DNA from 3 places in the Latilactobacillus parasakei genome. Region 2 is predicted to be linked to each of the others. Evidence: predicted binding sites of a transcription regulator. Region 2 holds the regulator's gene; each other region holds the start of a gene.

Region 1 (5,205 bases), 470 kb from region 2:
CCGATTCACTTAGAAGGTGATGAAAAGGCGATTCGAATCGCCTTGGTAACTTTATACTGGTTGGCAGCCGGTGGTCATACTTGGGTATTTGATGAAGTTGACCAGCAAATGGCCCATGAAGCCTTTGATTATGCGGTCAAGGCCTATCAACTAGAGGCACCTAATCTATTGACACGCGAAATTGGGTCCTACATGATTGCCGTTTCATATTATCGGGTAATGCAAGGGAAGGTTATCGAAGAAGATGATCGAATGTCGATTATTCGCTATCCTTATCCTGATTTAACCAATGCTTATTTAGTGGCTGATTTTACGCAAGATTCAATTGATCTTCGTGCAACGTTGGCGCAACTATCACCTGCGCAATGTCGAGCCGAATCAGCAGGGTTATATTTCATTTTAAAATATGGTCCAATGCCGCTGAAATCCAAAGAACGTTTTGATATTACGGAATGTAAAATCTATGAACGTTATGTTTCTGAGGTCTATCAATTTGTTACACACTTCCTGGAACGAACGCCAATTGATATTCAGCATTATTTGAAGATTTCGGATAAGATTTATCACGAGTTACAAAATGCCTTGTTTGTGGTCACGACTAATATTCATGTGCTGGGAAATGATATGACATCAGTCGCATCTCATCAGTTAATGGAACGGTTAAAATTATTGCGGCCTAACGAACGATTACGAGCTGATATCAGTCAGACGGTTGATTATCTCTTATTTGAACCTGAGTTTCGATTATTTGAACCTAATCGGGATGCACTCGTGAAAGCGTACTATAATTTGGTGCGGCAACTGATTCAGCAATATCGTCCGACTAATCGAGTGAAGGTTGCTTTGGTAGTCGAACAAGATTACTTGGGCTACATGGATATCTTGGCTGCTTTAGAGAACATCCAATATGTTGACGTCAGCACTAGTGATGAAGCATTGCGAGATGCTGATCTAGTGGTTACAACAGCCAGCATCGCCTTGCCAGAATATACCAACCCAGAAGCAGTGCCATTTGTTTGGCGCTTGAACGCTAATAGCGATCACTATGCGCGCTTATACGGCATTGTCCACGAATTATGGATTCAAAAATCACATCTAGAAAAATCTGAGCTCAATTGATAACGTACACATTTGTATGCAAAAAAGGCCTGGATAATAATTTATCCAGGCCTTTTTTAATTAGATTTAGATTGCTTTAGCTTGTTGTTCGTTTAATTCTTTAACCCGTTGGTCGATCATGTCGATGACTTTTTTACGATCTGCTTCGTTTTCAACGAAGTCTAATACGTCGCCGTCGATTTGCATTTTAGGACTTTCATCATAGGCATCGTACCAAGCATCGTAACGGCTGTTCAATTCTTTGTAATAGTCGTAGAGGGTTGGATCGGCTTCTAGTTGTTCATAAGAACGACCACGTTTTTGAATCCGTGAAAGCATTGTTTCGAAACTAACGCGGACATGGATTAATAAATCAGGACGTTTCTTGTGGGCGGCAAATGGTAATTCTTGCATCATGTTGGCTAACAATTCGTCGTAAACGCGCACTTCAGTTGCTGTGGCACGACCGAGGTCAGCGTTCAAGTGGAAGAGTAATGAATCTTCGAAGATTGAGCGATCCAAGATGTTGTTATCATCTGTGTAAGCTTGCTTGATACTATCAAATCGTTTATTTAAGAAATAGATTTGGAGTAAAAAAGCGTATTTAGTAGGATCTTTATAAAATAAAGGTAATACTTCATTATCATCAACGGATTCATAAAAAGCTTCCGTTCCTAAATGATCAGATAAATATTTTGTTAAACTAGTTTTTCCTGCACCAATTGTGCCAGCAAGTACGAGCAATGTCATCAGTCTCCCTCTTTTGACTATAAAATGTGTTTTAAATGTTATTGATATACAACATGTGGTGTTTAATCACCAAACGTCACTTAAATATTCTAGCATTTTTAGCGTAAAAAGCAACGCTTGTTTATCAAGGGGAGGTATGGTTTCATTGCGAAGTCATTAATGGTAAAATAAATTGCCCATTATAGATACTTTCCGGGAGGTTAGTCAGTTGAATAGAAATGACAGTATTTTTTAACACAGGCTGAAAATGATAAATATGGTCTGTTGTTGGATATCGCGAGCTTGAAACGGGATGAATTACCCGTCAAAAAAAGAATTGCATTATCTCGAAAAAATGAACCATTGGTCGACGACGTTAATTTAAAACAGGTCGCCGCCTTGTTAAACCGGACTTACGGTAGTCTATATAATACCTATATGAGTATCGTTGCTGATTTAAAAGAAGTTATCGGTGAAGACACTGAAGATATTCAAAGATTATTTAGCGTCCCACTAGATGCCTATCACTATCATTTAGTGAATCAATCAGATGTTTTTGATTTTGTAAACATCTTGTTGAAGGGTGAAGAAGTGACGTTCGAAGAATTTTGGACAGCACATGATATCAGTAAAGCAACCGCATTGCGACATTTGAAGGGTGTTCGGGATTTAATCCGGTCATTTGATATCCGCATGTATTACGATCCAATTCGCCTAGAAGGTGATGAAAATAAGATTCGTTTAGTCCTCACCATTTTATTCTGGTTAGCGACGGATGGGCACACTTGGCCTTTTGAAACGATTGATCGATTGGATGCCTTAAAGGCGTTTGATTTAGCAATCGAACGGTTCCAATTGGCAAAACCAAATGTTTTAACCCGTGAATTGGGTGCGTACTTAGTTGTGACAATGTATTATCGGATTGCGCAACGGCACTATATTCAAGGACCTACCGAAGAAAATCTGTTGCGGTACCCAGTCCCCAATATGATTAAAGCGTATATTAACCAACCGTTCATTGGGCCAGCGTTAATTATTAAGAACGCAATGGCTCAGATGACGATGGAAGAGGCAATGGCTGAATCCTTCAATCTTTATGACTTGATGAACTTTGGGCCCATCTTGTTACAAGGGAATAATCAGTATATGCCATCTTATGAAGATCGTTATGAACGCTATATTCCTAAGACCCATAAATTCGTAATGGATTTCATGGCTAAGGTCCCAATTAATCTTGAAGAACATTTGAACCTGGATGAGGAAGATTATCAAGGGTTAGTTCAGACATTAATGGCAACTGTCATGACAATCTATATGTTTAAACAAGATGTGATGTCGATTATGGCGAACCATTTAATGGACGATTACACACGCTTAAGGGATAACCCCGTTTTAAAACAAGATATTGAAGATACGGTCGATTACTTACTTTTGGACAAGCAATTAGATTTTATCAGCGATTTACGCGATCAAATTGTTAGTGGGCTTTATAATGTCTTGCGTCAAGTTGTTCAACGAGTGGCACCTACTAACCCAGTGAAGGTCGTCTTAGTATCAGAACAATCATTTTTAGGCTATTTTGATTTAATGATGGCTTTGAAGAATATTCGTTACGTGACAGTGACGCACGACGATGCTGATTTGGCTGATGCCGATCTAGTCATCACAACGTCAAGTATCTCGTTAGCCAATAAGGTTAACTCGAATGCAGTGATGTTTAAGTGGAATCAAAACGCAGACAGCGATCATTATGGTCGTTTATATGGCTTATTGAGAGAACTTTGGTTACAAAAGTCAGCGGATTAAGATTGAATTTAATGGCTAAATAGGTTATTCTTAATGCAAGAGATAAACACGTGAATAAGCGCCTATATGGATTGACAGAGAGATACCGGTTGGTGGAAGGTATTGAATCCAGTATTCCAGCGTAATAGTGGGTAGTGAACAACTACACGGCACCTGACCGTTATCAGCAATGAAGGGCACTGGTTATTTGGTAATCAGTGAACTTGGGTGGTACCGCGAATGTGAAGTCTTTTCGTCCCAATTTAGGGGATGAGAAGGCTTTTTTTGTTGATTATTATCTATAAAAAGGAGAGAGTGCTATGTTAGATATCAGAGTAATTCGGGAAAATGTCCAATGGGCAAAGGATAAATTAGCGACTCGCGGCATTGATGCTGCAGAAATCGATGAGGTAGTTGCCTTAGATGAAAAACGCCGCGCTTTAATCGTCCAAACCGAAGAATTGAAGAAAAATAGAAACGCTGCTTCAGAAGCAATCGCTGTTGCTAAACGCAATAAGGAAGATGCAACTGAACAAATCGCTGCGATGAAGAACGTCGGTGCAGAAATCAAAGAATTAGATGCACAATTAGCTGAAGTAAAGGAAAAAGTGGACTATATTTTGGTTCGCTTACCTAACTTCCCTGATGATTCAGCACCAGTTGGCTTGGATGAAAGCTTCAGCCGTGAAGAACGTAAATGGTCAACACCACGTGAATTTGATTTCGAACCATTAGCACACTGGGATATCGGTGAAAAGCTTGGTATTTTAGATTTCGAACGTGCTGCTAAAGTTTCAGGAAGTCGTTTCGTTTATTACAAGGGTGCTGGCGCACGTCTCGAACGGGCCGTTTATAACTTTATGTTGGATCAACATGCCAAAGAAGGCTATGAAGAAATGATTACACCTTACTTGGTTAATGGCGAATCAATGTTTGGGACTGGCCAATTTCCTAAGTTTACGGAAGATGTTTACACAATGACTAACGAAGGCGAACCAATGACCTTGATTCCAACTGCCGAAGTACCATTGACAAACTTCTACCGTGATGAAATCTTAGATGGCGCACAATTACCAATCTATTTCACAGCCTTATCACCGGCCTTCCGTTCAGAAGCTGGGAGTGCCGGCCGTGATACGCGTGGTTTAATCCGGATGCACCAATTTAACAAAGTTGAAATGGTGAAATTTACAAAACCAGAAGAATCATTTAATGAATTAGAAAAAATGACTAACGATGCTGAAAATATCTTAAAAGCATTGAACTTGCCATACCACGTCATTACATTGGCAACAGGCGATGCCAGCTTCACATCAGCTAAGACTTATGATATTGAAGTTTGGTTACCTGCTCAAAATACTTATCGTGAAATCTCAAGCTGTTCAGATTGTACCGACTTCCAAGCACGTCGCGCCCAAATTCGTTACCGTGACGAAGATGGCCACGTGAACTTGGTCCACACATTGAACGGTTCAGGATTAGCGGTTGGCCGGACAGTCGCTGCTATTTTGGAAAACTATCAAAATGAAGACGGTACTGTTACAATCCCAGAAGCATTGGTACCATACATGGGCGGCATGACAAAAATTGGCT
Region 2 (5,205 bases):
ACCTTCGTTCTTTTGCAGAACGGACAGCGATGAATACGCCAATTCAAGGTAGTGCTGCGGATATTATCAAAGTGGCAATGATTTTAATGCAACAAGAATTGAAAAAGGCGAACTTACAAGCCAGAATGTTATTACAAGTACACGATGAATTGATTTTTGAAGCACCAACTGAAGAAATACCAATCTTACAAAAATTAGTCCCAAGTGTGATGGATTCAGCCGTTAAATTAGCGGTGCCATTGAAGGTCGAAAGTGGTTTTGGCCCAACTTGGTACGATATTAAGAAATAAGGTGACGGAAAATGCCTGAATTACCAGAAGTCGAAAATGTCCGCCGGGGACTTGAAACCTTAGCGGTTGGTAAAACTGTTTCAGCAATCGATATTCGCTGGTCGAAAATCATTGTTAATCCAGATGAAGTCTTTACTGCTGGATTAGTAGGCCAACAGATTACTGCTGTTGATCGGCGGGGGAAATATTTACTAATTCGTTTTGGAGAGCAGCTGACGGTTGTTAGCCATCTGCGAATGGAAGGTAAGTATGAAGTGGTTGCCAAGGAGGCACCGATTTCAAAACATACGCACGTAATTTTTGAATTCACGGATGGTCAACAAATGCGCTACTTAGACACGCGGAAGTTTGGCCGAATGCAGTTGATTGAAACCGGTCAGGAAAATACGGTAGCCGGGTTGAAGGACTTAGGTCCGGAACCAACACCAACGACCTTTTTAAAGGCGGACTTCTATCAACGGTTGCAAAAGCATCACAAAGCCATTAAGCCATTATTATTAGATCAAAAGGTTGTGACCGGCTTAGGTAATATCTACGTTGATGAGACGCTGTGGCTGAGTCATATTCATCCGGAAACACCAGCCAATGTTTTAACGCGTATTGAAACGGATCGCCTCCACGATGAGATTATCGCCGAATTAGAACTAGCGATTAATCATGGAGGGACGACGGTTAACACATTTTTGAACGCGATCGGTCATGCTGGCGCCTTCCAAGAAATGCTGCATGTTTACGGTAAAAAGGGGGTTCCTTGCGAACGATGTGGGACACCAATCGAGAAGATTAAAGTGGCACAACGGGGGACGCATTTTTGTCCAAAGTGTCAGATTAAAAGGGATGCAAAATAATGACTTATTTCTTAGGCCTAACCGGTGGTATTGCTACCGGTAAAACAACGGTTTCTCAAATGCTGGCCCAACAAGGAGTGCCTATTATTGATGGGGATCAAATCGCACACCAAGTGTTGGCGAATAATCAAAGCGTTCAAGCGCAAATCCAAGCCACTTTTGGCGAGCAGTTTGTGCAAAACGGTCAGGTTGATCGGGCGGCTTTGGGTAAATTGGTCTTTGGTAATCAAGCCGCATTAGCACAACTCAACGCGATTACCGCACCCATCATTCGGGAAACGATTATGGCCGAGATGGCCGCGGCTAAAGCGCATCAAGAACCGCTAGTCATTTTGGATTTACCGTTGTTGTATGAACAGCACTACGAAATGGTTTGCGACGGGGTGATGGTCGTTTATTTACCAGTTGAAAAGCAATTAGCGCGATTGATGGCGCGGAATCAATTAAGTCGCGAAGATGCTTTGAAACGGATTAACAGTCAAGCATCATTGACTGAAAAACGCGACAGAGCAGATTTTGTGATTGATAACCAAGGTTCACTGGCTCAATTGGAAGCCCAATTAAAGACAGTTTTGGAAGGAGTGTGTCATAAGTCGGGTATGACCTGAGGATTAACACAGAATGGCGAATGATTGCTGCAAGCAATCGTTTGACATTCAGGGTTAACCGGAAGGATATGACTTATAGGACACGTTTATACCATCAATATTCGGATATCGAAAAGGAGCTGAAGACAAAATTACTTTTGTCTCAGCTCCTTTTTTGGCCTACTTACACTACGCAGCAAATGTGAAAAAGTAACCCAGTGCGAAATCAATCTGAAACGTGGACTACCAACCTGATTCCTGCGGTTAGCGATGTTAGTCAAACAACCGATTGCATCGGTTATTCGCCTAACACTGCTAATCCTCAGAATCAACCCGGTTGGTAGACCACTCTGTTGCATGTCATGTTATAATATTGTTATACTATCTGTTTAGAATAGTAAAATACAATTAATATTCCTTAAATTAAAAGATAAGAAGGTGTCTTTATGCTATGTCCACATTGCCATCAAAATAGTTCACGGGTAATTGATAGTCGACCAACAGATGAAGGACGCGTTATTCGGCGTCGTCGCGAATGCGAAAATTGTCAATTCCGGTTTACAACTTTTGAAAGGGTGGAGCAAACACCGTTATTAGTTATTAAGAAAAATGGAACGCGCGAAGAGTTTAACCGGGATAAATTATTGCGTGGTTTAATTCGGGCTGCTGAAAAGCGGCCCGTTACGATGGAACAAATGACTGAAATTGTTGATGAAGTTGAAAATAAAATCAGAGCATTAGGCGAAAACGAAGTGTCGTCACAAGCTGTCGGTGAATATGTCATGGCTGTCTTACCAGGCGTCGACGAGATTGCTTACATTCGTTTTGCTAGTGTCTACCGTCAATTTAAAGACATGAATGTCTTTATGGCGGAATTACAAGAAATGATGAAAAAAGAAAAGGCTAAAGACCAAGATTAGTCGAAAGGAGTTAGTGGATGTCAGACGCATTTGATTATTTAAGTCCTAAAGATGGGTTTATGGTGACAAAAGCTAACTATTTGAGCGATTTTGATCAAACAGTCGTCACCTATTTATACCAACCACTGATGGGGGCTGTCGCGTACAGTCTCTATCTTTTGTTATGGAGCCAATCAACCCAGGCTAAAAGTCAAACGACTTTCCAAACGCATGCAACCTTGTTGAATTTATTAGGGGTCGATTTGCCAGCTTTTTATGATGCGCGTAATAAGTTAGAAGCGTTGGGCTTAATGCGGACTTATCAAAAAAATAATAATACGGGCCGCAATCTGGTGTACGAATTATACGCACCGATGCAGCCGCATATTTTCTTCAATGATGATTTATTGAGTGTTATTTTATATGAATCAGTCGGTGAGAAGCGGTTTATTGAATTGAGAGAGCATTTTAAACTACAACCAGTGCGTTCTAAGGAATACGAAGAGGTTACGAAGAACTTCTTGACGGTTTTCCACGTTCAAAATGATCATTTAACAACGGCGCCTACGGCAGTTGCTGAGGCGCAAAGTACGTATCAACAAAAAAAGGCGCAAAAACCAAGTTTCACGTCAGTTGAGTTGCGCACTTTTGATTGGGCTTTGTTGCAAGAAGTGGTTGCACAGAACCAAATCGATACGGATGAAATTTTACGTAATGAGCAACGATTATTTAATTTGCATTATTTCTATGGATTAGACGAAATGGAGCTAGGACGCTTAATCGGCCTTACCATGGATGTTGCTGATAGTCGGGTCAATATGGATGCGTTAGAACAAAATGTTTTGAATAATTATACGCGTCGGCATAGTGTTCAAAATAACAGCGAACAACCGGCTAAGAAGCCACTCGAGGTCCTACAAAAAGAATGGCAACAAGCCGGCTTTAACGAAAAAGAGATGCAATGGTTAACCGAAAGTCAGCAGTATTTGCCAGTGGATTACTTAGAATATCTCAAGCAAAAAAATCACGGCTTTGTGGCGAAAAATGAAATTCGCGCATTACGGGACTTGCAAAATCGTTATATTTTCAACAACGATGTTTTAAATATTTTAGTGGTTTATATTATTAGCCAGTATGAGGGCTTAACACAAGCTTTGTTGGATCGGATTGCTAACCAATGGGCGCAACAAGGTGTTAAGACGCCAGCTGATGCCATTTTACAAATCCGTGATTTCCAAACTAAACAAGAAACGAAACAAACTAAACGACAACCGCGCTATCAAGCCAAGACCAAGCAGGAAACTGTGCCTAAATGGGCTAAGTCTGATTATCAAGCGCCACAAACCACATCAAGTAAGGCGGATCAGCAAGAAATTGATCAATTACTCAAGAAAATCCGTGAAGGGCGGGAATCATAATGGAAAATATGGGCAAAGATTTAACCGACTATATGAACCGGCAACGCCTGAATCAGCGCTTTAATAAATTAGTTGAAGAAGCCTTACAAGATCCTGATGTGCAGGCCTTTATTCAGGCTAATCAGGCCGCCCTATCACAAGAAACAGTGGCGCGCAGTGCCGCTAAAATCTATGAATACGTCAATGAAAAAAAGAAAGTTTTAAACGGTGAAACAACGCTGGCACCAGGCTACGCGCCTAAGTTGGTGTTGAGTAACCACTTTATCGATGTTAGTTATGAACCAACGGCGGATCTAGTTCAAAAGCGGGCACAAGCTGAATTGAAGGCTCGTGTGAAGTCGATTAATATGCCTAAAGACATCGTTGAAGCGAGCCTCGCACAATATGACGCCAGTGAGCGCCAAGTGCCGTTAATTGAAGCGTTGAAGTTTGTCGAAGCTTATCGGCAAGCGCCCACCGATTTTCATCAAGGCTTATATTTAAGTGGCCAGTTTGGCGTCGGTAAGACTTATTTACTAGGCGCAATCGCTAATGAGCTAGCGCTGCAAGGCTTTGAAACGACGTTAATTCATTTTCCAACCTTTGCAGTTGAAATGAAAAATGCGATTGGCCAAAATAACGTCCTCGAAAAGGTCAACCAAATCAAGAAAGCACCAATTTTAATGATTGACGATATTGGTGCGGATGCACTGAGCGCTTGGGTACGGGATGAAGTATTAGGCATTATTTTGCAATACCGGATGCAAGAACAATTAGCCACTTTCTTCAGTTCTAATTTTACGATGAACGAACTGGAGAAACATTTGACAACCAGCCAGCGTGGCGATGAGGAGCCGGTGAAGGCCGGCCGAATTATGCAACGCGTGCGTTATTTAGCCCGTGAGGTTGAGGTCAGTGGTCAAAATAGACGCTTACAATCAAATTAGGGCTTGCGTAAAGTTTGATTAAGTGTTTTAATAGAGTCAATCAACGATGAAAGATACCTTTTAAATGGCGAGATTGATCAGGGAGAAAAACATAACTGAAAGTTTTTCATAAGGACATTTAATTGACCACTTTCTAGAGGCTTAAGTTAGTCGGGTCGTTTCCGTTAAAGACGCTTAAAGTTGGAGAATCATCATCTGATTCTCAATCTGGGTGGAACCGCGAAATCAATTCGTCCC
Region 3 (5,205 bases), 250 kb from region 2:
AGAGATTACCAAGCAATCTGCCCAACAGCGGACACGTTTAATTAGTCGCGTTTATCAAGATCCCAAACTAGGGACGGCCGCTGATATGACCGTCGCCGAAAACATCCTATTGGCCATGCGCCGTGGACAACGCCGCCGTTTGTTGCCCCGTCGCCTAAAACAGCAATTACCAAAAATTAAGGCCCTCGCCAAAACGTTACCCAACCATCTAGAACAACAGCTTAATCGACCAGTCAGTGCCTTATCTGGTGGACAACGCCAAACCCTAAACTTCTTGATGGCAACGATTCAAAAACCCGAATTGCTACTATTGGATGAGCATACATCGGCCTTAGACGCCGTTTCAAGCCAGGCATTGATGACTTTTACAGATCAAACCATTCGGGAAAATCAACTCACCTGTTTGATGATTACCCATGATTTGGAAGATGCCCTCCGTTATGGTAACCGACTTTTAGTGCTAAAAGCCGGTCAATTAATCGCTGATTTTGACGCAGTGGCAAAACAACAACTAACAACTGAAACACTCCTCAATTATCTTAATGCCTAAAAAAATAACAAGTATTCCTAGCGCTGACTAATGCTCAGAAGACGGGATACTTGTTATTTTATTTTCTCAAACTACCAGTAATCAGTTCAGTCTATTGATAAAATAAGCGAAACGCTTGTAATCGATTTCAACGTGTGCTAAATTATATGTCATAAGGTTGCACACAACCTAAATAGTTAATTCACTTAAAGGAGTTCTTTTACTATGACTGGTACAAATACTGAAATACAAAAAACTATTCCAGCAAGCGTTGCAATGCTTCGTGTTCTTGAATCTTGGGGAGTTGACCACGTTTTTGGTTATCCTGGTGGCTCATTTAATTCAACAATGCGTGCGTTAACGATCGAACAAGATCGACTTAAATATATCCAAGTGCGTCACGAACAAGTTGGTGCACTTGCTGCCGCTGCTGATGCTAAATTAACGGGTAAAATTGGGGTTGCTTTTGGTTCTGCTGGTCCTGGTGCAACAAACCTTTTAACAGGTTTATATGATGCTAAAGAAGATCACGCACCTGTTTTAGCATTAATTGGCCAAGTCCCAAGTACGAATATGAACTACAATTACTTCCAAGAATTTAATGAAAACCCAATGTTTGATGACGTTTCTGTTTATAACCGACTCGTTATGACGCCAGAAAGTCTACCATATGTCGTTGATAAGGCTATCCGTGAAGCTTATAAACACAAGGGTGTCGCAGTTGTCATCATTCCTAATAACTTTGGTTACGTTGAAATTCCAGACACACCATACAGCTCAAGCTCACCAACAGATCGTAAACAAGTTGCCGGCCCTGCTGCGACTGACGAAGAAGTTGATCAATTCTTGGCAATGGTTAAAGACGCAAAACGCCCTGTAATCCACGTCGGTCGTGGGATTAAAGATGGCGGCGACAAACTCGTTGAACTATCAAAGAAATTACAAATTCCAATCGTCATGACTGGTCTTGCAAAAGGCTTAGTGCCTGATAGTTATGAAGGTAACTTAGGGATGGCTAACCGGGCTGCTTCAAAGGCGGCCGATGAAATCATGGCCGTCAGTGATCTTGTGATTGCCATCGGTGCTGACTTCCCATTTGCCAACTTAATTTACCGGACACATGACTTCAAGTTCATCCAAATCGATAACGATGAAGCACAATTTGGCCGTCATCATTTCTTAGACTTTGGTATCTGGTCAGATGCAACCACTTTTGTTGAAAAAGTAATTGCGCGTAGTCAAGCTGCTGCACCAAGTCCATTCTTCAAAGCTGCTGTTGCTGACATGAAGAACTGGCAAGCTTATCTTGATGACTTAACCAACCGGCCATCTGATCCACTTGAATTTGAACCAATCTATAAAGAAATCAACCGGATTGCTGAACCAGATGCTGTCTTCTCAATCGACGTTGGTGATAATATTATCAATAGTTTCCGCCACTTAAACTTAACACCTAAGAATAAATGGGTGATTTCAGCCCTCTTTGCTTCAATGGGCTCAGGTGTCCCTGGTGCCTTAGCTGGTCAACTCAGCTACCCAGACCGTCAAGTCTTCAATATTGCTGGTGATGGTGCCTTTTCAATGGTGATGCAAGATTTAATTACCGAAAAGAAATATCAATTGCCAATCATCAATATCATCACTTCTAATGCCTCATTAAACTTCATTAAGAGTGAACAAGATGATTTACCAATGGATTACTCAGGAATCTTCATCGAAGATCAAGACTTCGCAATGATTGCTCAAGCAATGGGCGTTGAATCAATCACAGTTCGTTCTTCTAAAGAATTACCTGCCGCTTTTGACAAAGCCCTTGAAGTCACAAAAGCAGGTCGCCCATTCTTAATCGATGCTAAAATTACTGACAAACGTAGTATCCCTGTTGAAGAATTAGAATTAACTATCAAAGATGGCAAGCTAACAGAATCAATTAGCGCAAGCTATGATGCTTCTCGTCCTGCCGGCAAAGAATACAGCGTCGCTGATTTCTTTGCAGAATACGATGGTCAATCACTTAAAACATTGCCAGAGTTATTTGCAGAAAATGGCGTTGAACTCTAATATTTTCAAATTAAAAAGCATCCTAACGCGTGTTAGGATGCTTTTTTGATGCTTTAATTTTCAGTAATCGTTTCTTTTGGATGGAACCAAACAACATTCTTATCGAAAAATGACACTAAATCGTTTGATAAGTACAAGATGTACGTGAAGAATAAAACCCAGTTAGAACCACCTTGCATTGCTGTAATACCCCATAAAGTAATTGAGACAATACTTTGGATAAACCAGAAGTAGTAACTTTCCTTGAAACGTAACGTTGTCAATAACGCACCAGTAAAGCCAACCGAAGCGGCAACACTATCAATCAACGGCCGTGGGCTATCTGTCATATGACTTTCCCAGAGATATAACAACCCTACTGAAGCAGCGAAGAATAATAACGTCAGTACCCAGTTACGAAGACCCTTACCACGACTCGCAAGACCACGGACTTTTTTGTCGACATTTTGTGCCCAATCTGGCATCAATAAGACCGGAATATCTAACATAATAATGTAGACCGTTTGTAATAACATATCATTATAGTTTTTAGCGTTGTAAGCCACAATAATGTAGATTAACGCAGAAATAATCCCAAAAACACCATTTAAGGGTTTTGTATTAGTGATACTAATCGTACATGTAAAACCTAACATGCCCGCAAACATCGTTAAAATTGAAACACTATTAATGGGTCCACCTGAAACTGTGGCAGCTAAAATAAACCCCAAACCAAACATTAATAAGCCATAACTAGCTGTTGTCCAGCCCTTCATTTGTTGGATATACCACTTTGGATTAAATACACTGGCGATTGCACGACTATCTTGCATTGATCAAAAACCCTCTTCATCTCAAATTAGTTATTTATTCGGATTGTCAACACCGTTTCCTATATATTGGTGTATAAAACAAATTAACAACACTATATATAGTACACGCAGGCTTTTAAAATTTAAACTCTTGTATTTAATTTAAAATATGGTAGCTCTCAAACTGTGATTTCTAAGATGCCCGTTAGCACGCTAATGCAAGCGCTGAACTAGGCCAATTAAAAAAGATAGTTACCCACCTTAGCAATTCACTCAAAAAAAGTGTCGCTCAAATTAAATTGAGCGACACTTTTTAAATACTTTTTTAAGCCCGATAAATTGCTTTAGCGGCGTTCATTGCCGACCAAGCTTTTGGCCAGCCGACATAAAAGGCCAGGTGCGTAATGACTTCGACAATTTCTGCCTCGGTAATGCCATTGTCCTTACCGATTTTCAGATGTGCTGGCAGCTGTTCAAAATTACCACCTGAAATTAACGCACTAATTGTAATTAAACTACGTTGGTGCGCCGGTAGTTCTGCTTCTCGTGACCAGACTTGCCCAAATAAAACATCATCATTTAATTCAGCGAACTTAGGTGCAAAGTCACCCAATAAATCGCGGCCTGCCGTTTGTTTTTTTGCCATTTTAAAACCTCCCTTTAGTTTGTTAATGCATCATAATCGGTATCGGAAACAGCTTCTAGCCATTCAGGCGTCCCAGCTGTAATTGCGATGTGGCTAAACCAACTGTCCTTAGTGGCACCATGCCAATGCTTAATGCCGTCTTTAGTGACAATCACATCACCAGGCACCAAATGTTGCGCTGCTTCACCAGCTTCTTGATACCAGCCTTCACCACCAGTGACTAACAAAATTTGATAACCATCATGATGAATGTGCCAGTTATTGCGACAACCTGGTTCAAACGTGACATTGCCAACATTAGCATTCACATCTGGTTCGTTAACCAACATTGATAAATAACTTTGCCCAACAAAGAAGTCTTGGTAAGCCACATTTGGTTCACCCACTGTAAATAATTGTTCTGTTTTTAATTGTTCATTTTTAACCATTTTAATAACCTCACTTTATTATGATTCAAATCGTTGTAAATAGGTCTCAAAGCTTTCTGATTGATCTATCGACTGGTCTAATTTGCCATCATACCAATCAATTTTATGCCCCATAATCGCCAAATTAGCTTGTAATTCAGCGACCTCGGCTTCGGCCCGTGCTTTAACCTGCTGCAATAGCGCCTTGCGCGCCTCAATCGTTGGATCACCTTGAGCTCGCAGTTCAACATAGTTCTGTAATTCGGTAATCCGCATCCCGGTCCCTTTTAGATGGAGGATAAAACCGACCCATTTCACATCCTCTAATGTGTAATAGCGTAACCCGGCTGCATCCCGTTGCGGTTTGATTAAGCCTTGTTCTTCATAATAACGTAACGTGTAGGTTGATAACCCCACTAGGGCCGCAAACTCACCAATTTTATAATGTTTTTCTGCCAAAATAGACGCCTCCTTTTAATAAGCTGGTCGATTGCCGTCCGTATTGGGCTGATTAATCCCCCAACTTGCGCGAATACCAAGGGTTGGTTGATTAATTAAATCTACCACCACCTTGGCGATACTTTGTCGTGAAATAATCGTTCCTTTAAATGGTGTGCCTTTTTCCGTTAATTCATAATCAACAATCGGTTCATCTGTCATATAAGCACACCGTAAAATTGTGTAATCTAATGGCGATTGTTCAACGATTGTTGCCGCTCTACGTGTATCTTCCATGACATCGTGACCTACAGCGCGTTCATTCCACGCACC

What was found. Region 2 encodes NrdR, which represses ribonucleotide reductase genes. Its sites were predicted from a motif close to ACACNATATATNGTGT; they were not measured.
Region 1: a site for NrdR is predicted at 1,895-1,910, ahead of ACPBEH_RS08210 (deoxynucleoside kinase). Genes of this name have one in related genera too.
Region 3: a site for NrdR is predicted at 3,492-3,507, ahead of pnuC (nicotinamide riboside transporter PnuC). Genes of this name have one in related genera too.

Annotation. Positions count from the first base shown of each region.
Region 1 covers NZ_CP186861.1:1,642,481-1,647,685, forward strand. Annotated here, with positions in the region: gene ACPBEH_RS08205 (helix-turn-helix domain-containing protein) at 1-1,119, shown strand, start outside; gene ACPBEH_RS08210 (deoxynucleoside kinase) at 1,186-1,848, opposite strand; gene ACPBEH_RS08215 (helix-turn-helix domain-containing protein) at 2,131-3,633, shown strand; gene serS (serine--tRNA ligase) at 3,933-5,205, shown strand, end outside.
Region 2 covers NZ_CP186861.1:2,111,775-2,116,979, forward strand. Annotated here, with positions in the region: gene polA (DNA polymerase I) at 1-290, shown strand, start outside; gene mutM (DNA-formamidopyrimidine glycosylase) at 302-1,138, shown strand; gene coaE (dephospho-CoA kinase) at 1,138-1,746, shown strand; gene nrdR (transcriptional regulator NrdR) at 2,172-2,645, shown strand; gene ACPBEH_RS10465 (replication initiation and membrane attachment family protein) at 2,663-4,042, shown strand; gene dnaI (primosomal protein DnaI) at 4,042-4,968, shown strand.
Region 3 covers NZ_CP186861.1:99,814-105,018, reverse strand. Annotated here, with positions in the region: gene ACPBEH_RS00505 (ABC transporter ATP-binding protein) at 1-550, shown strand, start outside; gene spxB (pyruvate oxidase) at 755-2,590, shown strand; gene pnuC (nicotinamide riboside transporter PnuC) at 2,644-3,402, opposite strand; gene ACPBEH_RS00490 (carboxymuconolactone decarboxylase family protein) at 3,707-4,027, opposite strand; gene ACPBEH_RS00485 (cupin domain-containing protein) at 4,042-4,455, opposite strand; gene ACPBEH_RS00480 (MerR family transcriptional regulator) at 4,474-4,893, opposite strand; gene ACPBEH_RS00475 (NAD(P)H-binding protein) at 4,909-5,205, opposite strand, start outside.